2 regions of the Bradyrhizobium sp. UBA2491 genome follow, and region 2 is predicted to be linked to the other one. Evidence: riboswitches for the same ligand, from Rfam matches in the RefSeq annotation. Region 2 holds a riboswitch; the other holds the start of a gene.
What was found. Region 2 has a riboswitch for glycine ahead of B2W55_RS16885 (D-amino acid dehydrogenase). Riboswitches for the same ligand answer to the same signal wherever they lie in the genome.

Region 1: it holds a riboswitch for glycine, as region 2 does, so the genes downstream of both, gcvT (glycine cleavage system aminomethyltransferase GcvT) here and B2W55_RS16885 (D-amino acid dehydrogenase) in region 2, are expected to answer to the same signal.

The regions. Positions count from the first base shown of each region.
Region 1 is NZ_DDOP01000041.1:38,013-52,897, forward strand. Features, by position in the region: gene gcvH (glycine cleavage system protein GcvH) at 1-9, opposite strand, end outside; gene gcvT (glycine cleavage system aminomethyltransferase GcvT) at 26-1,171, opposite strand; glycine riboswitch at 1,311-1,401, opposite strand; gene alaS (alanine--tRNA ligase) at 1,603-4,275, shown strand; gene B2W55_RS12995 (DUF3455 domain-containing protein) at 4,288-4,788, opposite strand; gene B2W55_RS13000 (NADP-dependent isocitrate dehydrogenase) at 4,825-6,039, opposite strand; gene B2W55_RS13005 (alpha/beta hydrolase family protein) at 6,166-7,893, opposite strand; gene B2W55_RS13010 (TrmJ/YjtD family RNA methyltransferase) at 8,198-9,397, shown strand; gene B2W55_RS13015 (TonB-dependent receptor) at 9,567-11,993, opposite strand; gene B2W55_RS13020 (helix-turn-helix domain-containing protein) at 12,069-13,055, shown strand; gene B2W55_RS13025 (DMT family transporter) at 13,141-13,581, shown strand; gene B2W55_RS13030 (ABC transporter substrate-binding protein) at 13,605-14,831, opposite strand.
Region 2 is NZ_DDOP01000050.1:66,492-81,376, forward strand. Features, by position in the region: gene B2W55_RS16835 (alpha/beta fold hydrolase) at 1-267, opposite strand, end outside; gene B2W55_RS16840 (crotonase/enoyl-CoA hydratase family protein) at 264-1,154, opposite strand; gene B2W55_RS16845 (amidase) at 1,289-2,707, opposite strand; gene B2W55_RS16850 (M20 aminoacylase family protein) at 2,700-3,872, opposite strand; gene B2W55_RS16855 (M81 family metallopeptidase) at 3,879-5,399, opposite strand; gene B2W55_RS16860 (ABC transporter ATP-binding protein) at 5,648-7,312, opposite strand; gene B2W55_RS16865 (ABC transporter permease) at 7,309-8,196, opposite strand; gene B2W55_RS16870 (ABC transporter permease) at 8,200-9,144, opposite strand; gene B2W55_RS16875 (ArgE/DapE family deacylase) at 9,405-10,703, opposite strand; gene B2W55_RS16880 (hypothetical protein) at 10,700-10,897, opposite strand; gene B2W55_RS16885 (D-amino acid dehydrogenase) at 11,020-12,330, opposite strand; glycine riboswitch at 12,396-12,511, opposite strand; glycine riboswitch at 12,515-12,622, opposite strand; gene B2W55_RS16890 (M20/M25/M40 family metallo-hydrolase) at 12,714-13,844, opposite strand; gene B2W55_RS16895 (ABC transporter substrate-binding protein) at 14,133-14,885, shown strand, end outside.

The DNA.
Region 1 (14,885 bases), on a different contig from region 2:
CGTCGTCATGGAGATCCTCTGGCGTTTAGCGTTTGTAGGTGTTGGGGACGAAGGGCGTGGCGGCGACCTTGAGCGGCAGCCGCTGGCCGCGCACTTCGGCGAAAACAATGGTGTCCAGCGCGGACAGGGCGGTGGGCAGATAGCCCATCGCAACCGGCGCATTGAGGCTCGGGCCGAAGCCACCCGAGGTCACCTTGCCGATTGGCTCGGTCGAGGTCGGGTCGGCGAACAGCAAGGCGCCTTCGCGCACTGGCGCGCGGCCCTCCGGCCTGAGGCCGACGCGGCGGCGCGATGCGCCTTGTGCGAATTGGCTTAGGATCTTGTCGGCGCCGGGGAAGCCACCGGCGCGGGCGCTGCCGCCGCGGCGGACTTTCTGCACCGACCATTCCAGCGCGCCTTCGACCGGCGTGGTCGTGGTGTCGATGTCGTGGCCGTAGAGGCAGAGCCCGGCCTCGAGCCGCAGGCTGTCGCGGGCGCCAAGCCCGATCGGCAGCACGTCGGGATTGTCGAGCAGCGCGGTAACCAGGGCTTCGGCTTTGTCGGCGGGCACGGAGATTTCAAAGCCGTCCTCGCCGGTATAGCCGGAGCGGGAGACGAAACAATCGATGTCGGCGACGCGGCGGGGGCCGGCGTCCATGAATTTCATCGAACTGACATCTGCACAAAGTTTCGCCAGTGCCGATTCGGCCTTCGGACCTTGCAGCGCGATCAGCGCGCGGTCAGCCAGCGACACGATCTCGCAGACATCGGAGAGATGCGCGCGCAGATGCGCCTCGTCCTCTGCCTTGCAGGCGGCATTGACCACCAGGAACAAATGATCGCCGAAATTCGCGACCATCAGGTCGTCGAGCAGGCCGCCGTCGTGATTGGTGAATTGCGCGTAGCGCTGCCGTCCCGGCGCGATGCCGACAATGTCCTGCGGCACCAGTTTTTCCAGCGCCAGCGCGGCGTCGCCGACCTTGCCGGATCTGGCCTTCAGCACGAGCTGTCCCATGTGGGAGACGTCGAACAGGCCGGCATCCTTGCGGGTGTGCAGATGCTCCTTCAGCACGCCGGCCGTGTATTGCACCGGCATGTCGTAGCCGGCGAACGGCACCATCTTGGCGCCGCGTGCCAGATGCAGCGCGTGCAGCGGGGTCTGTTTCAGCGGGGAAGTTTCGCGCACAAGCATCACAGGGCCCTCGCGGTTCCCGCGGGGACCCATTTCCCCTTGAGAAACCAGCAGAAAGCCCCATCTGTCGCTGTGCCTGAGAGTATTATCCCGTCGGCGGACGCATCGGGGAGAACCCCAGCGCCTCTTTCCAGATGTCAGACGTCACGCGGTCCTTTTGCCTGAGAGTTTCCGGGGCGGTTGCTCCTTCGGCGCCGGCGGTAAGGCCGGTCTCTCCCGACGTGACGGGTTAGAGGTAGGTAGAAAACACGGCGCCACCAAGACTGTCAACGCAGCTGCAACAACTATCCAATGGGCTTTGTGCTGTCGCGGCAAGCCCATGATCCGCCTGCACAGTTTCTGGACACCGCAGCTGGCAATGTCTAAAAGCGTTCGGCCGGAAAATGACGCCTCTTTGCGGCTGGCCGGCCCCTTTTTCCGATTGGATGAACATGAGCAGCGTCAACGACATCAGGTCGACATTTCTGAACTTCTTCAAGGAGAACGGCCACGAGATCGTGGCGTCGTCGCCGCTGGTTCCGCGCAACGACCCGACCCTGATGTTCACCAATGCCGGCATGGTGCAGTTCAAGAACGTCTTCACCGGCGTCGAGAAGCGCGGCTATCAGCGCGCCACGACGTCGCAGAAATGCGTACGTGCCGGCGGCAAGCACAACGATCTCGACAATGTCGGCTACACCGCGCGCCATCTCACCTTCTTCGAGATGCTCGGCAACTTCTCGTTCGGCGATTACTTCAAGGAGCGCGCGATCGAACTCGCCTGGAACCTGATCACCAAGGATTTCGGGCTCAAGAAAGACAAGCTGCTCGTCACCGTCTACCACACCGACGACGAGGCGGCCGGCTACTGGAAGAAGATCGCGGGCTTCTCGGACGACCGCATCATCCGCATCGCGACCTCGGACAATTTCTGGGCGATGGGCGACACCGGCCCGTGCGGTCCGTGCTCCGAGATTTTCATCGACCGCGGTGAGCACATCTGGGGCGGACCTCCGGGCAGCCCGGAGGAGGACGGCGATCGCTTCCTCGAATTCTGGAACCTGGTGTTCATGCAGTACGAGCAGGTGACGAAGGAGGAGCGCGTGGCGCTGCCGCGTCCCTCGATCGACACCGGCATGGGGCTGGAGCGCATGGCCTGCATCCTGCAGGGCGTCGAGAGTGTGTTCGAGACCGATCTGTTCCGCCATTTGATCGACGCGACCGCGTCGGCCCTCGGCCATGGGCCGAACGAGCAGAACGTGGCGTCGTACCGGGTGATCGCCGACCATCTGCGCTCGTCGGCGTTCCTGATCGCCGACGGCGTGCTGCCGTCGAACGAGGGCCGCGGCTACGTGCTGCGCCGGATCATGCGCCGCGCGATGCGCCATGCGCAGTTGCTCGGCGCAAGCGAGCCGCTGATGCATCGCCTGGTCTGGGCGCTGGTCCGCGAGATGGGCCAGGCCTATCCCGACCTGGTGCGCGCGGAGAAGCTGATCGAGGAAACGCTGCAACTGGAGGAGACGCGCTTCCGCAAGACGCTGGTGCGCGGTCTTTCGATTCTGGATGAGAAGAGCGCCGGCCTCAAGAAGGGCGATATGTTCGACGGCGACACCGCGTTCACGCTGTACGACACCTACGGCTTCCCGCTCGACCTGACGCAGGACGCGCTGAAGTCGCGCGGCATCAGCGTCGACCAGGCATCATTCACCGACGCGATGAACCGCCAGCGCGAGAAGGCGCGCGCCTCCTGGGCAGGCTCCGGTGAGGCGGCGACCGAGGCGATCTGGTTCCCGTTGCGCGAGAAGCTCGGCGCGACCGAATTCCTCGGCTACGAGACCGAGAGCGCGGAAGGCGTGGTGACGGCGCTGGTCAAGGACGGCGCCGAGGTCGATGGCCTCAAGGCCGGCGAGAGCGGCGCGATCGTGCTGAACCAGACCCCGTTCTACGCCGAGTCGGGTGGCCAGGTCGGCGATATCGGCGTGCTGACGGGCGAGGGTGTCAAATTCCGCGTCACCGACATGCAGAAGAAGGCCGGCGATCTGTTCGTGCATGTCGGTACCGTGGAGCAGGGCACGCTGAACGTCGGCACCGCTCTGCAACTCGAGGTCGATCACGCCAGGCGTTCGTCGATCCGCGCCAATCACTCGGCGACCCATCTGCTGCACGAGGCGCTGCGCCAGGTGCTCGGCGATCACATCGCACAGCGCGGCTCGCTGGTCGCGCCCGATCGCCTGCGGTTCGATTTCGTGCATCCGAAGCCGATCACGGCGGAAGAGCTCGCCCGGGTCGAGGACATCGCCAACGACGTCGTGCTGGAGAATGACGAGGTCACCACCCGCATCATGGGTGTCGACGACGCCCGCGAGGCCGGGGCGCGCGCGCTGTTCGGCGAAAAATATGGCGACGAGGTCCGCGTCGTCTCGATGGGCAAGAGCGCCCGCGAGCACGGCCAGAATGCACTTGGCTGGTCGGTCGAACTGTGCGGCGGCACCCATGTCCGCCGCACCGGCGACATCGGCCTGATCTCGGTGACCAGCGAGAGCGCGGTGGCGTCCGGCGTCCGCCGCATCGAGGCACTGACCGGGCGCCACGCGCGCAAGCACGCCAACGATACGATGGTGCTGGCCAAGACCGCGGCGCAGGAGCTGCGCACCACGGTGGAGGACGTGCCGGCGCGCATCGCCGCGCTGATGGAGGAACGCAAGAAGCTCGAGCGCGACCTCTCGGATGCCCGCAAGAAGCTCGCGATGGGCGGCGGCGGTGCATCGAACGGCGCCGCCTCCGGCGTTCGCGAGGTCGGCAATGTCAAGCTGCTCGCGCGCGCGGTCGAGGGCGTCGAGACCAAGGATCTGAAGAGCCTGGTCGATGACGGCAAGAAGCAGATCGGCTCCGGCGTGGTCGCGATCGTCGGCGTCACCGAGGACGGCAAGGCCGGCATCGTGGTGGGCGTCACAGCGGACCTGACCTCGCGCTTCAATGCGGTCGAACTGGTGCGCAAGGGCTCCGAGGTGCTCGGCGGCAAGGGCGGCGGCGGCCGGCCCGACATGGCGCAGGCCGGCGGCCCCGACGGCGCCAAGGCCGATGCCGCGCTGTCGGCGATCGAGCAAGCGATGGCTGGCGCCTGATCGGCGCTGACCTCAGTCCTTGCGAAGGAAGACGTAATCGGCCGAGTAGGGCGCGCTCCTCAGCGCGCCCGCTTTGTCGCAGGCGCCGCTGAGCTCGCCGCCCGCGGTGTTGATCCGCTGCACGGTCGAGATGCCGGTGAGCACGCCTTCGCCGCGACGGGAGATCACCGCAAGCTTCAGCCAGGGAATGTCGGAGGGCGCCACACCCGGCGCTGTACCGGTGGTGCGTCCGGTGATGGCGCTGCCGTCGACATGCTCCCAGTTCGGTCCGGCATAGTGCCGTCCGATGGTTCGGCCGTCGGCGATCAGGGTCGCGATCGGTTCGCGAAACGACCAGGCGAGCTTGCCGTCGGTGACCGGCTTGCACTCATAGACTTGCAGGCCTTCGGCGTGGACTGACAGCACTGCGGTCTCGCCCGGCGCCGCCACGGCGTCGGGCAGGGTATCGGCGGCCCAGGCCGCCGATCCCGTTGCGAGCAACGAGGCGATCGTCACGGCTTTGAGTAGGGCCATGGTCACGCTCGTCGAGATCGTCCGGAAACGGCGGGCTTAGCCGGCCATCGCCTTCACGAGGTTGTCGGATACCTTGTCGAGGAATCCGGTGGTCGAGAGCCAGCGCTGGTCGGCGCCGACCAGGAGCGCGAGGTCCTTGGTCATGTAGCCCTCTTCGACGGTCGAGACGCAGACCTTCTCCAGCGTGGTCGCGAATTTGGCGAGTTCCGGATTGTTGTCGAGCTTGGCGCGGTGGGCGAGACCACGGGTCCAGGCGAAGATCGACGCGATCGAATTGGTCGAGGTCTCCTTGCCCTTCTGGTGCTCGCGGTAGTGTCGGGTCACCGTGCCGTGCGCGGCTTCGGCTTCCACCGTCTTGCCGTCCGGGGTGAGCAGCACCGAGGTCATCAGGCCGAGCGAGCCGTAGCCCTGGGCCACAGTGTCGGACTGCACGTCGCCGTCGTAGTTCTTGCAGGCCCAGACATAGCCGCCGGACCATTTCAACGCCGAGGCGACCATGTCGTCGATCAGGCGGTGCTCGTAGGTCAGGCCCTTGGCCTCGAATTCCTTCTTGAATTCGCGGTCGTAGACGTCCTGGAAGATGTCCTTGAAGCGGCCGTCATAGACCTTGAGGATGGTGTTCTTGGTCGAGAGATAGACCGGGTAGTTGCGCAGCAGGCCGTAGTTCAGCGATGCGCGGGCGAAATCGATGATGGAGTCGTCGAGATTGTACATCTCCATCGCGACGCCGGCGCCGGGCGCCTTGAACACTTCGCGCTCGATCACGGTGCCGTCCTCGCCGACGAACTTCAGCGACAGCGTGCCCTTGCCCGGGAACTTGATGTCGGTGGCGCGGTACTGGTCGCCATAGGCGTGGCGGCCGATGATGATCGGCTTGGTCCAGCCGGGAACCAGGCGCGGCACGTTCTTGCAGATGATCGGCTCGCGGAAGATCACGCCGCCGAGGATGTTGCGGATGGTGCCGTTCGGCGACTTCCACATCTGCTTCAGGCCGAACTCCTTCACCCGGGCCTCGTCGGGGGTGATGGTGGCGCATTTGACGCCGACGCCGACCTTCTTGATGGCTTCGGCGGCGTCGATGGTGACCTGGTCGTTGGTCTCATCGCGGTATTCCATGCCCAGATCGAAGTAGAGCAGTTCGACATCCAGGAACGGGTTGATCAGCTTGTCCTTGATGTACTGCCAGATGATCCGGGTCATCTCGTCGCCATCGAGCTCGACGACGGGATTGGATACCTTGATTTTTGCCATGACGGAGAGGCCCTCTTGGGAACAGCGCGCTTTTGACGGCGGGATGGTGGAATACGCCTGCGCTATAGCACCGCCCGGGGGCGGGCGGAAGCGGAGGGGGTATGCACTTTAAGCCCATCTTTTCAGCTAAAACGGGACCTGCGTGGCGGTCCCAGCGACGACGTACCAGGTCACGAACAGGCCGGCGATCAGGGCCCCCGGCAGGCTCGATCCCGTGCGCCGCCAGGTGAAGGTCGCGATCACGGCGACGATCGCCAGCAGCGGCACGAACTGGATCGCCACGATGGTCGAGAGCGGCACGAATCCGGGGTCCGGCACCGGGTTGAACAGCTTTCCTGTCAGCCAAAGCGTGCCGTATTGCAGCACCAGCAGCACGATGAACCCGAGCGTCAGCGCCAGGATGTTGGTCAGATAGAGCCCCGCGCGCGGCGCGCCCATGGTCGAGAAATTCCGGTGCAGCACGTGCAGCGCCACGACGAAAAACGCCGTGAACGGAATCAGATAGATCAGGAAGATGAGGAATTGCTTCGCGCTCATCAATTTGAGTGCGACGATCCAGAACCTGAAGTCGATCTTGAAGGCGAGGTCGGCCAGCCAGAGCGCGGCGTAACCCACCGCGACCGAGGCTACCGCGATCACGACGGATTGACCGACCAGGCCGGCCCGGCTGGCGCGCTTCGGCGCGAACCGCATCAGGGCCAGCGTGATCAGCAGGTTGATGACGGCCCAGACCAGGATCTGGTTGGTGATGCCCTGTGGCAGGAATGCGCTCGGGGTTACGAGCGTGCCGCCGAGCGCGAAGGCCGGATAATAGGTCAGCGCCGGGATGAAGGCGGACAGGATCAACGCCGTGGTCCAGCGCCGGCCTTTGGCGGCCTCATGTGGCGGCATGGTGCCGTCGGCAACCGCCGGTAGCCGCAGGCGGGAGAACATCGGCGCTTCCAGCAGCCCGTCGAACGTCCCGATGACGAGGGCAACGAAACCGATCAGGGCGATCAGCGTGCCGATCTCCTTGCGGAACCAGATCTGGTCGTCGACCGGACGCGGGGTGCCGCCCTTCAGGGTCTTGGCGAACCAGTCGAGGCTGTAGCCGATCGCCTCATGCGAGATGTGTTCGGCTGGATGGGTCATCGCGGGGGTGTAGAGCACCCGCGCCGTGCCAGCCGCCGGATCGCCATAGACCTTGCCGGGCTCGACCGCGGCCTGGGTGCCGAACAGCGCCCAGAGCTTAGGGCTCGTGGTGACGTCGCGGGCGAGCTGAACGCCCCACATCAGGTCGGGGAATTCCTCATACTGGGCGAACACCAGCGCGGTGTTGCGCGGCCATGAGGTGGTGCCCTCGGCAGCGAACGGCTTGCCGGTGGACGAGCCCTCCAGCACCATCGACTTGTAGTCGTTGGGCATCGCGGCCGCCGCGGCCAGCACGGTCCAGCCGCCCATCGAATGGCCCTCGAGCCCGATATTGTCCTTGTCGACAATTTGCAGGCTGCGGAGATAGGCCAGCCCGTCGGGGCCGCCAAACCCGTTGGCGAAGGAGGGCGGATCGCTGTAGCCATGGCCGGTCTGGTCCAGTGCCAGCACCACATAGCCGCGGCGGGCGAACTCGATGGCGAAGCCGTCCTGGGTCTCGCGCGAATTGATGTAGCCGTGGACGGCCAGGATGCCCGGCGCCGGGATCTGCGCCGTGGCATTCGGCGGGATGTAGAGCAGGGCGCTCATGGTGTTGCCCTTGGCGCCCTTGAACCTGACATCCTCGATCCGGATGCCGCCCGCGGTCTGTGTGAAATGGGCGAGCAGGCCGCCCGCCACGATCAAGACCGCGCCCAGAATTGCCAGCGTCCATCTGCCCCGCATTGTCGTCCCCCCAAGGTGCCTCGCCGTTCAACCGGCGTCTCAAGCGTGCCTTTACAGCTTCGCTTTGGTTGTGGTTGATAGCCTATCCGAAGGCCAAGCGCGCGCAAGCGGCGGCCTTCGCGCCGTGCGCCCGGGATTCCGATTGCGGATTCGCAAACGCCGCTAACCCTGTTATCTGCTTGGGGAAAATGGTCTCGCACAAAACCGGTGAAAAGCTGGTTCGGGGGACCTGTATAGATTTTGAATCAGCCGCTTCGGAAGCTGATTCAAAATCTTCAGACGTTGAATCAGAAAGTGAAGTGAGATGTCCGGCACCGACAAGACCAAGGCAGGGCACGACCTTGCCGGTCCCGTCGTCATTTTGGTCGAGCCGCAGCTTGGCGAGAACATCGGCATGGCCGCGCGCGCGATGGGCAATTTCGCGCTGACGCGGATGCGCATCGTCAATCCGCGCGACGGCTGGCCGAATGTCGCCGCGCAACGTGCGGCGGCCGGGGCCGACCACATCATCGGTTCCGTCGAACTGTTCGACACCGTCGAGCAGGCGATCGCCGACCTCACGCTGGTGTTCGCGACCACCGCCCGCGCCCATGACCAGGCCAAGCCGGTGGTCGGGCCGGAAGGCGCGGCAGCCGAGATCGTCCGCCATGTCGCATCGGGCGGCGGGGCTGGCATCCTATTCGGACGGGAGCGTTCCGGCCTGACCAATGAGGAGGTCGCGCTCGCCAACCGCATCATCACCTATCCGGTCAACCCGGGCTTCGCCTCGCTCAACCTGGCGCAGGCGGTGCTGTTGATGGGCTATGAATGGTTCAAGCTCTCGACCGCGGGCGTGTTGCCGTTCGCAATGCCGGAACGATCCGAGCCCGCTTCCCAGCACCAGATGCAGGCGTTCTTCGACAACCTGGTCGCCGAGCTCGACAAGGTCGAGTTCCTGCGGCCGGCCGAGAAGCGCGACACCATGCTGGTGAACCTGCGCAACATCTTCACGCGGATGGACCCGACCAAGCAGGACATGCACACGCTGCACGGGGTGGTGATGGCGATCGCCGAGGGGCGCAAGGGCCCGGCCAAGGGCGGGGTGCTCGACGGCGCCCAGGCGACCCGGCTGCGGGCGCTGCTTGCCGAGCAGGGCCAGGGCGGTGCCGTCGCCGACAATTCCAGCACGGTGCGCGGCCTCGCCCGGCTGCTCCGCCGCAACCCGACCGATGCCGAGCGGATCCTGTGGCAGGCGCTGACGCGGGATCGCCGCTTCGCCGGCCAGTTCAAGCGCCAGACCCCGGTCGGCCGCCACATCCCCGATTTCGTCTGCTTCGCGCACCGGATCGCGATCGAACTGGTCAATCCGGACGAGAGCGATGCCATCGTCGCCGACCGGGCCAATCGCCGCGCCTGGCTCGAGGCACGCGACTACCGCGTGGTCGACATGCAGGTCGCCGACGTCGAGCGCGACCTCGACGGCGAGCTGGCGCGGCTGGAGACTGGGCTTCAGCAGGGGCGATGAGGCTTCGCCATCGCTCGGACGAGCGTGAATATGGCAAAGCCTCTCCGCCGTCGTCCTGGCTTTCGCCAGGACGACGATGGGTTTCGCTGCGCTCTACCCATCCTACGATTTTGAGCGCGCTGCGTGACGCGACGGTGTGGCCGAAACCGAGTGCGCGTCGCGCCTCCGCTCAGAAATCGACGGTCATCGACAGCCATAGCGTCCGCGGCATGCCGCTGATCACATAGCCGGTCGGATTGCCGATCCAGTAGTGCTTGTCGAACACGTTGGTGAGTGCGGCGCGGAACGTGGTCGGACGTCCGGCGAGCTTGGTTGCGTAGCGCGCGCCGATGTCGAACGTCGTCCAGGACGGCACGCTCTGGGTGTTGTCGGCGCTGACATAGGCCCGACTGGTATAGATGGCGCGTGCCGTCGCGGTCAGGCCGGGCACGAAGGGCGTATCCCATTCGACGCCGAGATTGCCTTGCAGATCGGGTGCGCCGATGGCGTGATTGCCGTCGTAGAGATGACCTTGCGTCTCGGTCAGCCGGGCATCGAGCCACGTCACGCCGCCGAGCACGCGCACGCCCGGCGCGACCTCGCCAAAGGTGTTGAGCTCGATGCCGCGGTTCCTCTGCTGGCCGTCGAGGCTGTAGATCTTGGTGATCGGATCGATCACGCCGCTCGGTTGGCTGATCTGGAACGCTGCAAGGCTCGCACCGAAGCCTCCGAGATCGAGCTTGGTGCCGACTTCGACCTGCCGCGTTTTGAACGGCGCAAACACCGCGTTGGTATTCGCCGCGCCCGACGGCGGTGTTGGTCCAGGCGACAGGCCCTCGATGTAGTTCGCATAGAACGACAGCTGCTTGATCGGCCTGACCACAAGAGCGATCGACGGCGATGTCGCGCTCTGGTCGTAGTGCGTGGTCTCGAGGCCGCTAACCGGCGCGTAGCCGTTCGCGATCACCTGCTGCTGGCGTGCGCCGACGATGACCTGAAGCATCCCGCCCATCGTCGTCAGCGTATCGGCGACGCCGACGCTGCGCAGCCCGAGGAAGTCGGACTTGCCCTCGGGGAATGTCGACAGCGGCGCGCCGGCGTTCGCCAGCAAGGTCGGGCTGTAGATATTGGTAAGGTAGGTGCCGTAATTGGTCTGGCCGAGCCAGTCGGTGCGGTTCTGCGCGCTGCCGCTGACCACGACCTCATGGCCGACGGGACCGGTGTCGAAGCGCGCCCGCACGCCGGCCTCGCCCGAGACGGCCTCCGACTTGCCAGTCTGGAAGCGCGACGTACCCAACGCGTCGCCCGCCGTGTTGAGGATCGTCGCGCCCGGGTCTTCCCGCTTGTCGTAGCGGAATTCGTTGGCGCCGATCGCGCCGAATACGGTGACGTTGTTGCTCAAGTCGTATTCGGCGCGGGTCAGCCCGGTCAGGCTTCGCGATCGCGCGTAGTCGAACGGCTGCGCCAGGTTGATGCGCGGATCGGGCGCGCTCGGCAGCGCGATACCGGGCACCGGCGTGTAGCCGCGCTGGGCAGCTTTCATCCAGTCATCCTGGGAGATGATGTCGGCGGACCAGCGGAAACGTTCCCCGTGGTAATCGACGCCGAGCGAGCCGACGCCGTTGCGCACCGCCTGCCGGTCGATCGCGGTGTTGCCGCCGTCGAGGCCGCCGTTGAAGCGAACGCCCCATTCCTTCTGCTCGCCGTAGCGGCGGGCGAGGTCGAGTTCCGTGCCGAAGCGGCCATCCGAGATGTAGCCGGCGGTCAGGCGCGTAAGGTCCTCCGCGGCGCGCTTGGTCACGACATTCACCGTGCCACCGATGCTGCCCTGCGGCGCCATTCCGTTGAGGAAGGCGGCCGGCCCCTTCAGCAGCTCGATGCGCTCGATCGGCGCGGGATTGATTCGATAGGCAGGGACGAGGCCGTAGATCCCGTTCATTGCGATTTCGCTGTTCTCGATCCGGAAACCGCGGATCGTGAGCGCGTCATAGCGGTTGCTGCTACCGATGGCGGCGCGCACCGAAGGATCGGAGTTGGTCAGCACCTCCGCGACGCTGGTGGCCTGCTGATCGCGGATCGTCTTCTCGGTATAGCTCGTGAGGCTGTATGGCGTGTCCATATAGTCCTTGTTGCCGAGCAATCCGAGCTGGCCGCCGCGTGCAACTTGGCCGCCGATATAGGGCACCGGCAATGCGGCCTGACGCGCGCCGGCCGTCGGCACGCTCGCGGACGGAGCCGCCACGATGCTCTCTCGCCTGGCGGCAAGACGAGAAGCGGCGCCGCGTGTTGCGCGCGACGACGGCTGTCGGCGCACGGACGCCGCGCGCTTCTCAGGCGCCGATACGTTCACCGGGGGAAGCGATGAGGCCGCCGAGTTCGGCGATTGTTGCCGATTGGTCTGCTGCGCCTGCGACGATGTGGTGGTCAACAGCACGGACACGCACGCAACACCGAGTGTGCGCGGCAAATTCGAATTGTTCAGCATACGATCCCCAGAACTCAGTTCACGCGAACTGCGCCCCAGTTTGCGTGCGAGCTGGAATAAGCAGCTGAGCAAGGCTGCGACAATTAGAAGGCATCTAACGACCTGATCCGCAGCATGCGATCGAAGCGGCATCGTGAAGCGCTATGAGTTTGGAGTGCGTCGAACGCGCGTGAGCGCGAGACTCTGCACGCTGTTCCACACAGGACGTTGGCCGAGATACGAGCTGTTGCCGCGATCAATTGTCGCAGTGACGACGCGCTTGCGCACGATGCTGAGCGAGCGCAACGCGCGATCTTGTTTGCTCGGATTCGTATTTCGAGATTCGCACCGCGTGCAGCCACGACGGGACAGGTTCCGTTCGATGCAATTCTCGAATCGTTTTTCATTGAATGGAATTTGTGTGAGATCGCCACCCATCCGAAGTCGTCACGTGGTATCAGACATCCGGGTCTGGCCATTCTCGGTCGATTGGAACTGGCGCTGGTGTTGTCGATGCGCGCATTGTGGAACTATCGTCCGTATCAGCGCGCAGCCTGCATCGAAATCGGGCGGCTCGAAACCATCAGGCCGATCTCCCAGGCGGCGCATTTTCATTCCGAAGTCCAGGTCGCGGCCGTCAGCCACGGATCGCGTGTGTACCGGACGCCGCTTGGCGAATTTTGTGGCTCTGCCGGTGACATCGTGATCATCCCGGCTGGCCTGCCGCATGCCTCCCACGGCGACGTGGCGGCGGTCGTGACGCATCTCTACGTGCCAGCCGACCATCCGGCCGCGCATGGCGTGGTGGTCCCGCAGATCATCCGCGGCATGCGCGCGCAGTCGCCGAGTGAGATCATCGACGCCGTCGGATCGGCGCGCAGGGGCGGGGACCGCGGCGGGCGGAGTGCGGCGGCGCTCGTCTTGTCGCAGCAGGTCCTGGACCAGGAGCTCGCTGTCGGCGCGATGGCCAAGCAACTCGGTTACTCGACCGACGGCTTCATCAGGGCTTTCAGGCGGCGGTTCGGCATGACGCCTGCCGCCTATCGCGTCGCGCAGCGGCTGGCGAGTGCTCGCGCCGAACTCAAGCAGGGCAGCGCCGTCGCCGATGTCGCCTATGCGGCTGGTTTCGCAGATCAGAGCCATTTCGGCCGGCTGTTCCGCAGGGCCTATGGCGCCACGCCGGCCGCCTACCGGTCGGCCTTCGTGCGGACGTAGCACGGTCGATTTCGTTCCAGACAGGATACGAGCCGCGCGCCTAGCGTGATGTCATGACATCGGCTCCAATTCGTCCAGGCGCGCCATGAACGTTCTTGCTCCACTCCTGGTCCTTGCCGCCGGCTGTAGCGTCGGCTTCCAGCAACTCTTGAACGCGAATCTCGGGAGGAGTTTGCAGTCGGCCTGGTGGTCGGCCTTTGTCAGCTATCTCGGCGGAACGATCGCGCTGGCGGCCGTGCTCGTGATCTTGCGTGAGCCGTTGTTCAGCTCGGCATCCGCGGCCCGCGTACCCTTGATCGCATGGACCGGCGGCTTGTTCGGCGCGGCCTTCATCGCCACCAGCGTGTTCATGATCCCGCGTCTCGGCGTTGCCACCGTCGTGACCCTGGTGGTCGTCGGCCAGTTGCTCTGCTCGCTGGCCTTCGACCATTTCGGCGTGCTCGGCACACCGCAGCATCCTGCGACGCTGCTGCGGTTGCTCGGTGCCGCATGCCTGATCGCCGGCGCCGCGCTGGTCCGCGCATAGCGCAGCGACCAGCGCGGGCGCGATCAGGCTTTCGATATGCCGCCGTCGATCACCGGCCCGAGGATCTCGTAGCGCTCGCCGTTGAAGCGCACCAGTTGCAGCTGTTCGAGCGGGTAGTAGTCGGTCGGCGAGGTGTTGACCTTGATACCCGACAGCAGCAGATCGGATTCGACATCCCTGAGGTTCGCTGCCTGCCTGATGATGCTATCGGACGAGACGTCGTCACCGCACTGCCTGAGCACCTGAACCATGACCTGGCTGACCACATAGGCGATCGCCGCATAGATATCGTTCTTGGCGGCTGCCGGATCGTATTTGTCGAGGAAGGCCCGCCATTTCACCACGGCGGGGTCGCTGTCCCAGGCCGCGTCGACCGGGTCCTTCATATAGGCGCTCGAGATGATGCCCTTGGAGATGTCGAAGCCGGCGGCCTTCAGCGTCGAGCCGGCGGAGGAGGCGTTGTTGCCGATGTAATGCGTCGGCTGCCAGTTCAACTCGGCGACCTTCTTGATGCCCTGCGCTGCGAATTTCGGCGTGGTCATGCTCATGAACACGTTGGCGCCGGCGGATTTGCAGCGCACCACCTGGCTGTCGATGGTCGGATCCGACGTCTCGTAGGACAGCTCCGCCACGATCGACGATGTCTTGGCGCCGAGCCCGTCCTTGAAGCCCTTGAGGACGTCGCGGCCGAAATCGTCGTTCTGATAGATGATGCCGATCTTGGCATCGGGCTGGGTTGCGAGCACGTGTTGCGCGAAGGTCCGGCCCTCGATCTGGTAGCAGGGCATGAAGCCCATGGTGTACGGGAAATTCTTGTGGTCGCCGAACTTGGTGGCGCCCGAGGCGATGAACAGGTGCGGCACCTTCTTCTGGTTCATGTATTTCATGATCGCCGCGTTGGTCGGCGCGCCGAGCGGCGAGAACAGCACGTCGATCTCGTCGCTCTCGACCAGCTTGCGCGCCTGTTCCACGGTCTTGGCCGGGCTGTAGGCGTCGTCATAGGTGATGTACTTGATCATGCGGCCGTTGATGCCGCCTTGCTCGTTGATCATCTTGAAATAGCCGCCGGGCGTGCGGCCGATCGACGAATAGACCGCGGCCGGTCCCGAATAGGCATCGATGTTGCCGATGACGATCTCGGTCTTGCCCTTGGCAATGGCGGGCCTGCCGAGCAGCAGCGTGGCCGACGCGGCGGCGGCGCCCTTGATGAGATGACGGCGGGTTGGCTGGATCGGACGAGACCTTGTCATTGCATTCCTCCGCTTCTTCTTGTTGGCGGTTTGGCAGCCTCTGACGGGCGTGTC
Region 2 (14,885 bases):
CACGCGGGCCAGCAGGCCGCCCATCGAATGACAGACGAAATGCACCGAGCCATCGAGGCTATCGGCGAAACGAACGATCGACGGGTCAATATCCTCGGCCAGCGTGCCGAGCGGCTTGCGTCGGCTGTCATAGTCGAGGTTGAGGGTGGCAAAGCCGGCGTCTCGCAGCGCCAGCTCCATCCTGCGAAACGAGCGCGCCGTCCTGCTGATGCCGTGCAGCAGGACGACGCCGTCAAGTGTGGACGTCGGGGGACGCCGTTCGCTCACTTATACTCGCGCTCTTGCCACCACGGGAAATAGTCGGGCATGTCCGACGACACCTTGTTCTTGAACTGCGCGGGGCGCTTCTCCAGGAACGCGACCACGCCTTCCTTGACGTCGTCGGAGCGGCCGCGGGCATAGATGCCGCGGCTGTCGACCTTGTGCGCTTCCATCGGATCGTCGGCGCCCATCATGCGCCACATCATCTGGCGGATCAGCGCCACCGACACCGGCGCGGTCTTGGCCGCGAACTCCTTGGCCAGCGCACGCGCGGTCGGCAGCAGGTCATCCGGCGGCACCACCTTGCTCACGAGACGGCCGGCGAGGGCTTCCTGCGCCGGGAAGACGCGGCCCGAGTAGCACCATTCCAGCGCCTGCGAGATGCCGACGATGCGCGGCAGGAACCAGCTCGAGGCGGCCTCCGGCACGATGCCGCGCTGGGAGAACACGAAGCCGAAGCGTGCGGCTTCCGACGCGATGCGGATGTCCATCGCCAGCTGCATGGTGACGCCGATGCCGACGGCGGGACCGTTCACCGCCGCGATGACGGGCTTCAGGCACTTGAAGATGCGCAGCGTCACCTGGCCGCCGCCGTCGCGCACCTGCGGATCGCTGTAGTCGACGCTGCCATCGGCATTGCGCTTGACCGGCCCGCGCCGCGCATCGCGGTCGAAGGTGTTGGCGCCGGAGGAGAGGTCGGCGCCGGCGCAGAAGCCGCGGCCTTCGCCGGTCACGATGATTGCCCTGACGTCGTCGTCCTTGTCGGCTTTGTCGAACGCGTCGATCAGCTCCTGCTGCATCGTGGCGTTGAAGGCGTTGAGCTTGTCGGGCCGGTTCAGCGTGATGGTCAGGATCTGCTCGGCGACCTCGTACTTGATCGTCTCGTACGCCATGGGGATGATTTCCTCTCGGTTTCTTGAATGAACGGCGCTGGCGCGCGTCTCCATCCAGTTAACCCGGCAATCATCCCTTGTGAAGAAGTCGGATGCGCGGCCTGGTTCCGCGCATCGCGACTTGTGTTGAGGCGCTACTTCTTCGGCGGCGCCGGCCACGGTTTTTGCGGGCCGCGCAGGCCCTCGAACGCCTTGCCCATGCCGAGCACGCCGATGTCGTCGAAGCGGCGGCCGATGATCTGGACGCCGATCGGAAAGCCCTTCTTGTCGTAGCCGCCGTTGATCGACAGCGCCGGATTCTCCGACATATTCCACGGCACGGTAAAGCAGATGTGCTCGAACGGCTTTGCCGGATCGTTGAGTGGTGCCGCGAACTCCGCCGGGAAGTTCACCACCGGCGATACCGGCGAGATCACGTAGTCGACCTCGCAGAACAGTTTTGCGGCGGCGGCGCGGATCGCCATCGTCTGGTTGAAGCCGCGAACCACGTCGACGCCGGAGAGCTTTGCGCCGGCCTCGGCCCAGTTGAGGATATAGGGCAGCGTCTTGCCGCGATCGGCCTGCGGCAGTTTCGACAGCTCGTCCCAGGTCCGGGCGCGCCAGAAATGGTCGAGCCCCTCGAGCATCTCGGGCGTCAGGATGCCGTCGATCTCGGTGATGACGGCGCCGGCGGACTCGAACGCCTTCGCCGCCTTGACCACAATCTCGCGAACCTCCTTCTCGACCTTCTGGCCGGAGCCGGCATCGAGCATCAGGCCGATCCGCAGCTTGCGCGGCGACTTCTCCAGCGCCTTCCAGTTCACTTCGAGTGCCGGCAGGCTCATGCCGTCGCGGCGATCGGGACGCGACAGCACGCTCATCATCAACGCGGCGTCATCGACGGTGCGGGTCATCGGGCCGGCGACGCGGCCGACATAGGGTGGGTCGATCGGTACGCGGCCGAGGCTCGGCTTCAGCGCGACGAGGCCGCACCAGGCGGCCGGTAGCCGCACCGAGCCGCCGATGTCGGTGCCGAGATGCAGCGGGCCATAACCGGCAGCACCCGCGGCGCCGGCGCCGGCGCTCGAGCCGCCGGGGTTCTTGCTGACGTCCCAGGGATTGCGGGTGAGGGGATGGAACGACGACAGTCCGGACGACAGCATGCCGTAGTCCGGCATCGTGGTCTTGGAGAAGATCACGCAGCCGGCTTCGCGCAACCGCGCGGCAGGCGGCGCGTCTTTCTCGGCGGGCACGGGCTTGACGCTCGCGGCGCCGAGCGGCACCGGCTGGCCCTTGGTCGCGACGTTATCCTTGATGGTGACGGGCACGCCGTCGAGCGTGCCGGCCGGCTCGGCCTGCTGCCAGCGCTCAGTCGAGGCCTTGGCGACTTTCCGCGCGCCGTCAGGGTCGTACAGATACAGTGCCTTGATCTGCGGCTCCCAGGTCGCGACCTGGGAGATGATCTCCTCCAGCACCTCGGAAGGCGAGAACTGCTTGGCGCGATAGCCCGCGAGCAGGTCGACGGCCGAGAGATCGTGCAGCGATGTGATGGTGTCCTGTTTCGGCTTATGCATGGGCACCTGCCGGCATACGTTTCTCGATGATGCGGGCGAACATGCTGGCGCCGATCGGCAGGATCTTGTCGTCGAGAACGTAACCGGGATTGTGCACGGGCACTGAACCGTCATGGCCGACCCAGAAATACGCACCGGGAACGGCCTGCATCATGTCTGCGAAATCCTCGCTGCCCATCTTGGGCGTCGAGCGGGTGATCACCTTTGCCGGATCGACAACGGTGCGCGCGACTTCCTCGACGACGCGGGACTGCTCCTCCTGATTGACCAGCACGCTGAAGCCGTCGCGGATCTCAACGGAGATCTCGGCGCCATACGCGGCGGCAAAGCCGGTGCAGATCTCGCGCATGCGCTTGCGGATCAGCTCGCGGATCTCCTCGGAGAAGCAGCGCACCGTGCCGCACATCCAGGCGTCGCCGGGAATGACGTTGTAGGCCGAGCCGGAATGGATCTGGGTGATCGACAGCACGGCGGCCTGCAGCGGATCGACGTTGCGGCTGACGATCGACTGCAACGCCTGTCCGAGCGTCATCGCGATCACGACCGCGTCCTTGGAGCGTTCCGGCATCGCGCCGTGGGCGCCATAGCCCTGGATCCTGATGTCGAAGAAGTCGGCCGCGGCCATCGCCGGGCCCGGCAGGATCGCGATCTCGCCATGGTTGAGGTCGGGCGCGTTGTGCAGGCCATAGACCTCGTCGCAGGGGAACTGCTTGAACAGGCCGTCCTTGATCATCGCGCGCGCGCCGCCGAGGCCTTCTTCGGCCGGCTGGAAGATGAAGTGCACGGTGCCGTCGAAATTGCGGGTCTCGGCGAGATAGCGCGCCGAGCCGAGCAGCATCGTGGTGTGGCCGTCATGGCCGCAGCCGTGGAAGCGGCCGGGAATCGTGGAACGCCACTTCAGATTGGTGTTCTCCTCCATCGGCAGCGCGTCCATGTCGGCGCGCAGGCCGATCTTCTTGCTGCTGCTGCCCTTGCCCTTGAGCACACCGACCACGCCGGTGCCGCCGAGGCCGCGATGCACCTCGATGCCCCAGCTCGCGAGCTTGTCGGCGACGATGCCCGAGGTGCGGACCTCCTCGAAGCCGATCTCGGGATGCGCATGCAGATCCCGTCTGATGGCGGTGAGTTCGTCGGCAAAACTGTCGATGCGCTCAATGGTCGGCATGGCTCTCTATCCGTTGGTGCGTGATGGGGAGGTGGGTGTAAAAACGGGGCCGTTTGGTCTGATACGAATGCCGGGACGTAAATGTTTCCACGGCAGCGTGGCGGTATCGGCCGGCATCGCGCCGGGGGCGGCGCAGATCAGCAGTTTCTCCGCGATCGGCTCGAAATCGGCGCGGAAATGCACCGAGCTCTTGTTGACCAGGATCTTCTGCGCGGTCGGCTCGATGCCGACATAGCGGTACATCGACTGGTCGGCAAGCTGGGCCTTGTAGGAGCCGACCACGACCCGGACGTCGCCGACCCGCAGGCAGGCCGAGGGGCCCATGTCCATGTCGCGGCCGCCGAAATACGGACCGGGCGCGACGAACTTGCCGTCCGAGAGCTGCTCGACGACGAAGGTCTCCTTGTACGGCGCGTCGCCGGGAATGCCGGACTTGCCGCCGAGCGCCAGCGTGACGGTGGCGCCGATCCCGGCCGCATGCGCGGCCTTGGCCGATTGCGGATCGTAGATCACACCGGTCGCGGCGCTCGCCCGGTTGCGCACCAGCGCGCGCAGCATGCCTGTGGTGTCGGAATCGCCGCCGGCGCCGGGATTGTCCTGGGTGTCGGCGATGATGATCGGCTTGCTCGCCGACTTCGCGAGCTCCATCGCGAGCTGCACGCCCTCGTCGGGCGAGTAGATCCGGCCGTCGAAATCGTCCTCATGGCCCTCGACCAGGGCGACGACCTTGTCGGCGGCCGCATCCGCATCGGCCTGGGTCCGGCCATAGGCGAACACGCTCGGCCCGCAATCCCTGAAATCGGCGGCCGGGAAGCCCGGCGCGAACGACAGCGTCGGCACGGCGTCGCTCTCGAGCGCGGCAAGCTTCTGGTAGATGCCTTGGGTCGGCTGGTCGTTGGTGCATTGCCAGCTGATCGGGATCAGGAACGGCAATTGCCGGAATGCCTTTGCAAAGCGCTGCCCGGACTTGAGCATCAACGCCAGATGCCTGGCGCAGGCCCGGCCGGTGTCGGCCATGTCGACATGCGGGTAGGTGCGGTAGGCGATCAGCGCGTCGGCATGTTCGATCATCTCAGGCGAGACGTTGGCATGCAGATCGAGGCTTACCACCAGCGGCAGGTCGCGGCCGATCGCCTTGCGCACGCGGGCGAGGGTTTCACCTTCGCCATCGTCATGATGCTCGGTGACCATGGCGCCGTGCAGGTCGAGATAGACCGCGTCGATCGGCCCGGCCGCGACAATGCCGTTGACCATTTCCGTCACGATCCGCTCGTAGGCGTCCTTGCTGACATGCGCCGATGGACTAGCTGCGGCGAAAAGCGTCGGCACCAGCTCCCAGCCATTGGCTTCCACGGCCTCGACGAAGCCGGCAAGACCCACATTGATCTTGCGCATCACCTTGAGCACGTCGGCGCCACGCGTCATCGACGGCCAGCCGCCGCCGTGCACGAAGTCGTCATAAGTCGCCTTCGTCGGTGCGAAGGTGTTGGTCTCGTGCAGGAAGCCGCCGACGGCAATGCGGGTCATCAAGTTGGTCTCGACACGTTTCTTCGCTCATGATGCGATTTGGAAGCAATCGCATCATCTGGCCTTTTCAGTTTGAGTATGATCTTTCGAAAGCCGGTGTTCGCTTTCCAGGTCACGCTCTAGCGCGCGACGTTAAGCGTGTCGTCGCGCCAAGCGCAAGCCGGGGAGCACTTCCGGATTTGCATGCCCTATGGGCGTATTGAAAGGCTCAGAGCCAGGGCATGAGGCTAAAGGCATAAGGCTAAAGACTAGGCCGTCGCCCCAATGCCTTCCGAAACCGGGCGGAAGTTGGCGAAGTCCCAGCCGCGCCCGGGAGCGGCATCGAGCAGCGCGCGGGTATAGGCCTGCTGCGGATTGGTCAACACCTCCGCCGCCGGTCCCTGTTCCACGACGCGGCCACGCTGCATCACGGCGACGTCGTCGCAAATCTGCGCGGCGACGCGCAGGTCATGCGTGATGAACAGCAGCGCGATGCCGAGCCGAGACTGGATCTCGTCGAGCAGGTTCAGAACCTGCGCCTGCACCGAGACGTCGAGCGCGGACACCGCCTCGTCGGCCACCAGCACGTCGGGATCGAGCGCGAGCGCCCGCGCGATCGCGATGCGCTGACGCTGGCCGCCGGAGAACTGGTGGGGATAGCGCGAGATGGCGTCGGGCGGCAAATGGACCAGCTCGAGCAGTTCGCGGGCCCGCGCCAGCGCGTCCTTGCGCGGCATGCCGTAATTGATCGGGCCTTCCGCGATGCTCTCGCCGACGGTGACGCGCGGGTTGAGCGAGCGGTAGGGGTCCTGGAAGATGATCTGGATCTTCTGCCGATGCGGCTGTAGCAGCCGGCGTGACAGGTCGGAAATCTCGCGGCCGGCCAGCCGCACCCCGCCCGACGTCGGATCGATCAGGCGGACGATGCAGCGTGCCACCGTCGACTTGCCGGAGCCGCTTTCGCCGACGATGCCGAGCGTGCGGCCCTTGCGCAAAGTGAGCGTGACGTTGCTGGCGGCGGCGACCTCGCGGGCTTTGCCGTACAGCGACCGCTCCCGGTAGACCTTGCTGAGCTCATTGGCCTCCAGCACCACCGGCTCCGATGTTTCCGGCCGCGGTGCGCGCGGCACGAGGCTCGGCACCGAGGACAGCAGGTTGCGGGTGTAGTCCATCTTCGGGTTGCGCAGCACGTCCTGTAGCGGTCCGGCTTCAACCAGCCGGCCGTGCCGCATCACCGCGACGCGGTCGGCGATCTCGGCCACCACGCCCATGTCGTGGGTGATGAACAGGACAGCGGTGCCATGATCGCGTTGCAGGTCGCGGATCAGGGTGAGGATTTGTTTCTGGGTTGTCACGTCGAGCGCCGTGGTCGGCTCGTCCGCGATCAGCAGCTTCGGTTCCAGCACCAGCGCCATTGCGATCATGATGCGCTGGCGCTGTCCGCCCGACAGGCGGTGCGGGTAGGAGGAGAAGATGCGCTCCACATCCGGCAGCCGGACATGTTCCATCATCGCCAGGATCTTCCGGCGCCGCGCGCGGGCATCGAGATCGGTATGGGCGCGCAGCACCTCGTCGATCTGGCGGCCGACCGGCACCACCGGATTGAGCGCGGTCATCGGCTCCTGGAAGATCATCGCCATTCGGGTGGCGCGGAGTTGGCGCAGCCGGCGGTCGCTGGCCGTGAGCAGTTCCTCACCGACCAGCTTGACGCTGCCGCCCGAGGGCACCAGCGTCCCCTTCTGCAACAGCCCCATCGTGGTGAGCGAGGTCACCGACTTGCCCGAGCCGCTTTCGCCGACTAGGCACAGCGTCTCGCCTTCGCGGACCTGCAACGACAGGTCGTCGATGATGCGATGCGCGTCCGCCTTGCGGCCGAGACCGACGACGAGATTGTTGATGTCGAGGACGACGTTGGAGGAGTTGGTTGCGGTCACTTGCCCTCACGCTGCTTCATGCGGGGATCGAGCGCGTCGCGGGCGGCGTCGCCGATCAGATTGATGCTGAGAATGGCGATCGAGAGCAGAAGTCCCGGCCAGAAGATCAGCGATGGCTTGACCTGAAAGTAGGCGCGGCCCTCGGCCATGATGTTGCCCCAGGTCGGCGTTTCCGGCGAGATGCCGGCGCCGAGGAACGAGAGGATCGCCTCGGTCAGGATCGCGGATGCGCAGACGTAGGTGCCTTGCACGATCAGCGGCGCAATGGTGTTCGGCATCAGATGCCGCCACATGATCTTCGGCAGGCTGGAGCCGAGCGAGATCGCGGCCTCGACATAGGGCTCCTCGCGCGCGGTCAGCACCACCGAGCGCACCAGCCGCGCCACGCGCGGGATCTCGGGGATGGTGATCGCGACCATCACGGTCCAGATGCTGGCGCCGGACAGCGACACCACGGCGATCGCGAGCAGGATGGCGGGGATTGCCATCAGGCCGTCCATCACGCGCATCAGCACCGCATCGACCCAGCGGAAGAAGCCGGCGACGAGGCCGATCAGGAGTCCGATGGCGATCGAGCAGACGGCGGCGCCGAGCCCGATCACCAGCGAGATCCGCGCGCCGTAGATGACGCGCGACAACAGGTCGCGTCCATAGGCGTCGGAGCCGAGCAGATATTGCGCGCTCGACGGCTTTAGCCGCTGCGATGGCGTCAGCAGCAGGGGATCGTGCGGCGCCAGCAGCGGCGCGAAGATCGCCATCAGGATGATGAGGGCAAGGCAGATCGTCGCAACCGCGATGATCGGCGTCGACGTCAGGAAGCCGAACCTGACGCGGAACGGCCGGGTGACGGGGATGGTGGATTCGGGAAGGGTTTCGATCGCCATTGCTCAGTACCGGATACGAGGATCGAGCAGGGTGTAGGCAACGTCGATCAACAAATTGACGCCGACATAGATGCCCGACGTCAACAGGATCATGGCCTGGATCACCGGATAGTCGCGCGCCAGCACCGCATCGACGGTGAGGCGGCCGATGCCGGGCAGGTTGAACACGCTCTCGGTGACGACGACGCCGGAGATCAGCAGTGCGAAGCCGGAGCCGATCACGGTGATGACCGGAACCGCGGCGTTGCGCAGCGCATGGCGCAGCAGCACGCCGGTCTCGCCGATGCCCTTGGCCCGCGCCGTGCGCACGTAATCCTCGCCCAGCACGTCGAGCATCGAGGCGCGCGTCATGCGCGCGATCAGCGCGACATAGATGAAGGAGAGGGTACAGGTCGGCAGGATGATGCGCTCGAAGAACGGACCGAAGCCGGCCGAGATGCTCTTGAAGCCCTGCACCGGCACCCAGCGGAACGGGTAGATCGCAAACACCTGGATCAGCACGTAGCCGATCACGAACACCGGCACCGAGAAGCCGAGCACCGACAGCCCCATCACGCAGCGGTCGATCCAGGTGCCGTGCTTCCACGCCGCGATCACGCCGAGCGGCACCGCCACCAGGATCGAGAGGATGATGGTGGCGAGCGCGACCGAGATCGACGGCTCGAGGCGCGGCCCGATCATCTCGAGGATCGGCTTGTTCGAGATCAGGGAGACGCCAAGGTCGCCATGCAGCAGCTTGGCGACCCAGGTGTAGAACTGGATGTAGATCGGCTCGTTGAGACCAAGCGAGGTGCGGATGCGATCGAGCTGTTCCGGTGTCGCATTGTCGCCGGCGAGGATCGCCGCCGGGTCGCCCGGCGTCAGCCGCAGCAACAGGAACACGAACAGCGCCACCACGCCCATCACGGGAATGGCGGCGAGGATGCGGCGGATGAGATAGCCGATCATCGCTGCTATCTCCTGCCGTCTAATGGTGCGAAGCGAAGGCTGGGCCGCATCATACTCATGGTGTCCCCGTGATGTGTCTCATGCGCTTCTGCGTCTCGTCTCAAGCTAGCGCGAACGTGATGAATTTGCAGGCAAATACTGTGCCAATGGCGACGTTATATCAAGGCGCGGTTCAGGCCGTCGGGGCCTCCCTGGTCTGAAGCTGCTATTTCGAATTGCACTCGTCGTGACGTGCCACCGAGCTGAAACGGCACGTCGATTTACGCTCTCGTCACGCCGCACCAATTGGCCACGAACAGTGCGATGCTCTGCGTTGTCTTGCGAAGACTGTCGAGCTCGACGCGTTCGTTGAACGCGTGCGGGCCAATGCCGTAAGGACCATAACAAAGGGCAGGGATGCCGTAGTCGACGCAATAGTAGCGGGTGTCGTTGACGGCCGTCGACAGGCGCTCTTGCATCGGAGCCTGGAAGACGGAGTGATGGGCCGCAGACAGAGCTGCTTCCGCTTCGCTGCCCGGTTCGCACACCGCTGCGTCCGCCTGAAAACCGCTCCACACCAGCTCCGCCGGATTGCCGGACAGGAACTCGTCGGCCTTGTGCGCCTCAGTCAGGCATTCCTCGATGCCGCGCATCGCCTGCTGCGGCGTTTCGCCCGGCAGCAGACCGAGCCGGCAATCAAGTTCGCACCAGGCTGCGGTCGAACTCGCCCAATCGCCGCCCTTGATGATGCCGACGTTGAACTTGATCGGGTTCTTGACGTTGCGGAACCAGCTGTTGTCGAGCGCCCGGGCATTGAGCGCCTTGGTGTAATCCTGAAATGCGCGCACCAGATGCATCGCCGACAGGATGGCGCTCGTGCCGGACTCGGAATAGGCGACATGCACCGGGGTGCCGCGGACACGCAGCCGAAACCAGACGGCGCCGACCTGGGCGCGTGTGAGCGTATGTCCGGTCGGCTCGGGAATGAGGCAGGCGTCGGCGCGATAGCCGCGCATCAACGTCGACAAGGCGCCGTTGCCGGTGCTCTCTTCCTCGGTCACGGTTTGCAGATGGATGCGCCCGGCCGGGGCATACCCCGCGTCGCGGATCGCATCGAGCGCGAAGATCATGGCCGAGACGCCGGCCTTCATATCTTGCGCGCCACGCCCGAACATCCAGCCGTTCTGCACGGCGCCCGAGAACGGCGGCTGGTCCCAAAGGTCAGCCGGCCCTTCCGGCACCACGTCGATATGACCTTGCAGGATCAGGCTGCGCCCACTGCCTTTGCTGTCGAGCGTAGCAACCACCTGCTGCGATCCGGCAAGATCGATGCCGTCCATTGGTGCAGCCTTCGGATGGCTCATCAGGTTGACGTCCGCAAGGCTGAACGTATCGACGTCGTAGCGACGCTTAGCGAATTGCTCGGCCAGCCAATGTTGCTGCGGCGCTTCTTGTCCACGCAAGCTGCGGAACTGGACCATGCGCGACAGGAACGCGATCTGATCGTCGAAGTTTCGGTCGACGGCCGCGCACAGCTCTGCGGCAATCTGCGCCGGCTTGGTCAGCGTCCCGGTCGTCATGTCGCGCCTTTCGTGAAGCCCGGTGCATGAGCGAGAGCGTTGAGCGTTTCGGAGAAGCGGCGCAGGTGAGCGCGATGCGCGCCGGTGGCGAGTTTGGATATTTCTTCGCGGAAACGACCGCCGTCGACATACGTGCCGTCCACGGTCGCGCGACGCACCGCGTTGCCGCGCGTGCCCGCTAGCTCGATGCGCATTGTCCCCTCCCGCGCTGAAGCCTTTTTCTCATCATAACGCTAGTCCTTGTCAAACGGCGTTTCTCAGCGAATTCCGACTTGGCCACACGCAAATACGCTCATATTCTTCCTCTCCGGCCGGATTATTGGGGGAAAGCTGCGCGTGCGGTCTCGGTCGCATCGCACTGTGAGGGCACCATTGAAGGCGCGTCGAGGTCGCGCCAGTCGTCGATCGCCGCGGCGATCGTCTGTGCCGTCGCGGCCGACAACGTCCAGCCGAGATGGCCATGGCCGGTGTTGTAGAACACGCCCGGAATCCGTCCGGCGCGGACCACCGGCATCATGTTCGGCATCATCGGGCGCAGGCCCGCCCATGGCACGACCTTCGAGGTGTCGATCCCTGGGAAATGATGCCGCACCCAGTCCACCAGCGGCTGGATGCGATCGGCCCTGATGTCGCGGTTGAAGCCGTTGAACTCGGCCGTGCCCGCGACGCGGAAGCGATCGGCACCGAGCCGGCTGGTCACGATCTTGGCGGCCTCGTCGAGCAGGCTCACGGTCGGCGCGGCGTCGCGGCTGCGCGGCGCATCGAGTTGCACGGTGATCGAATAGCCCTTCACCGGATAGACATTGACACGGTCGTTGAGCAGGCCCGCGAAATGGCGGCTCGCCACGCCGGCGCAAATCACGATGCCGTCGGCATGCAAGTCGTGTCGCGTCGCAACGCCGGCGTCCTGCGCGGCGGCTTCGTTCCAGCCGATGCGAAAACCATCATCACCACGCGCGATGGTGTCGACATCAGCTTCGTGGACGAAGCTCGCGCCGCGGCGGGCGCAGGCATCGGCGAGGCCGCGCGTGAACTTGTGGATATCGCCGGTCGCATCCGACGGCGTGAAGAAGCCGCCATAGCAGGCGGTTTGTAGGGCCGGCTCGATGCCGCGGATTTCATCCGCCGTTACCGGCCGGCGATCGAGCCCGCCTTGTTGCAGCAGCGTGTTGACCCGCAGGCCCGCGTCGAAGCCATCCTTGTCGTGATAGACGTGAAGGATGCCGCGGCGCTCGAGGTCAAAGGCGATGTTCTCGCGTTGGGCGATCGAGAACAGATGCTTGCGGGCTTCGATCGCGAGCCGCGTGGTCTCGATGGTGTTGGAGCGATAACGCGCGATGCCACCCACGAACTCGCCGATCCAGGAATATTTGTGCCAGCTCGGCTTCGGATTCATCAGGAGCGGCGCGTCGCTCCTGAGCATCCAGCGCAGTCCCTTGAGAATGGTCGTGGCGCTGTTCCAGACTTCGGCGTTGCTGGCCGAAAGCTGTCCGCCATTGGCGAACGAGGTTTCCATCCCGGCGTAGCGATGCCGGTCGAGGACCGTCACCTCGTAGCCGCGTTCGAGCAGGGCATAGGCCGTCGTCACGCCGGTGATGCCGGCGCCAATGATCGCGATGTGTGGCATGGTGGTCTTCAGGCTCCCGCGGGTTAGAGTCGCCGAACCGCCGGTGAAACCGGCATCGGCGCCCCATCTGTCACGGTACCTGAGAGCTTGATCCGCATCGGGCCTGCGCCCGATCACGAACTATCCCCTTCGGTGGACGTCATGGCCCTTGATGTGCGGCCATGTTCGTCTCTCTCCAGATCGTCCTGACGATACAGTCCTTTTGCCTGAGAGTTTCCGGGGCGGTTGCTCCGTCGGCGCCGAAGCCAACAACATCAGATGTTGTCGCCTCGATCTCTCCCGCATCGTCGTATTGGACGGCCGGACCGTAGGCGAAGCCTCAAAACTGGACAAGGCTAAATTTCGGTCCGGCAGTGCCAACGTGTTGTGCAGTGCAATCGACGTCAGTCCAGCGTTGCGAGCAGTGCCGCCATCAGGCGGCCGCGCTCGGCGAGGCTCTCGACTTCGATATGCTCGTTGAGCGTATGCGCATCAGCGCCGCGAACGCCGAGCCCGTCGAGGGTTGGGATGCCCATCGCGCCGGTGAAGTTGCCGTCCGATCCGCCGCCGGCGCTGCCGTGCGGCAGATCGAAGCCCATCGCCGCCGCGAGGCCTTTTGCCTTTTCATACAGCGCCATGGTGCCGGCGTCCGGCTCCCATACCGGGCGCGTGACGCCGCGCGTCACCTTGAAGGTCACGTCGTTGGCGGTGCCCGACAGGGCCAGCATGCGCTCGACGCCGCGGTCGAGATCGGCCTGGCGCTTGGCCATGCTGAGCGCCTCGCCGGAGCAGGTGGTGGCAACGCAATTGACCCACTGGCCGCCATGCACGACGCCGACCGAGAAGGTGCAGTCGTCGGTGGTCATGCCGTCGATGGCGATGATTTGCCGGGCCATTTCCCGGATCGCGGAACGACCGGAGGACAGCGTCGCACCGGCATGGCTCGGCTTGCCGGTGGCTTCGAGATTGAAGCGCGCGATCGCGTAGCGGCCGGTGACGACGCCGTTGTTCGGCCGGCCGGGCTCGGGCACCAGCACATATTTGTTGCGTGCGGCTTCGGCCTCGATGATGTCGCGGGTCGACGGCGTGCCGACCTCTTCATCTGGCGTGAACAGCACGGTGATCGGCAGCGGCGTCGTAAAGGAGGCGCGGGCGAGTTGCCTGATGGCCTCGATCGACAGATAGTTGCCGCCCTTCATGTCGAAGATGCCGGGCCCGAAGCATTTGTCGCCTTCGCGCCGCCACTTCAGCTTCTCTATGGTGCCGACCGGGTGCACGGTGTCGAGGTGGCCGGCGATCAGGATGCCGGGCTGGCCTTGCTTGGGATGGGGAAAGCGGGCGCGCACGCAGCCCGCGAAGCCCTGGCGTCCCGCGATGCGTTCGATCGTCGCACCCATGATCGCCATCTCGCGCGCGGCGAGATCGAGCATGCGCTCGACCGCGGCAGCGTCCCAGGTCGGGCTCTCGCATTCCACCCAGCCGCGCAGGCCTTGCAACATGGCTTCGGAATCAAAGGGGAGGTTGGCTGGGTTCATGTCGTTTCTCTCTTGTTGTTCTGATCGCGTGACTGCGCTTATTCCGTACCTGCGCGCATGCGTGTCGCACGAAAAGCTCAGGCGACGACTTTGTAAAGTCAAAATGCACCAGGCTTCTCGTTCATTCGTTCGTATACGTTTGATGCTGCCCGAAACCGATTGACGCGCTTTGCGCTTGGTGCAAGTCTCGATTTCACAAGCCATACAGCATGTTAGTTCGCCTAAATAACGAACCGCGTGCATAACGAATAAGCCGGCTTTGACCAGTTACACGTCAGGAGAGATTCCATGTTCCCTATCTCGCGTTGGAAGCGCCGCACGTTCGCGGCGGCGTTGACGGCGGTCGCGCTGTCGTTCGCGCCGCAGCAACTATCGTTTACGCAACAGGCCATGGCCGCGGACAAGACCATCACCGCGGTGATGCATTCGGATCTGCGCGTCATCGATCCGATCCTGACCACGGCCTACATCACGCGAGACCATGGTTACATGGTCTACGACACGCTGGTGGCGACCGACTCCAACTTCAAGATCCAGCCGCAGATGGCGGACTGGAAGGTGTCCGACGACAAGCTCACCTACACGTTCACGCTGCGCGACGGGCTGAAGTGGCACGACGGCACGCCGGTGACTGCCGAGGATTGCGTCGCTTCGCTGAAGCGCTGGGCCAAGGTCGACGGCATGGGCCAGAAGCTGATGGACTTCACGGCGAGCCTCGAGGCCACCGATGCGAAGACGATCACGCTGAAGCTGAAGGAGCCCTACGGCCTGGTGCTGGATTCGATCGGCAAGCCGTCGTCGCGTGTCGCCTTCATGATGCCGAAGCGACTGGCCGAAACGCCGCCGGACAAGCCGATTCCGGAGCAGATCGGCTCGGGCCCGTTCAAATTCGTCCAGGCGGAATTCCAGCCGGGCGTGAAGGCGGTCTACGTCAAGAACAAGGACTACGTGCCGCGCAAGGAGCCGGCGAGCTGGACCGCGGGCGGCAAGGTCGTGAAGGTCGACCGCGTCGAGTGGGTCACCATGGCCGATGCCCAGACC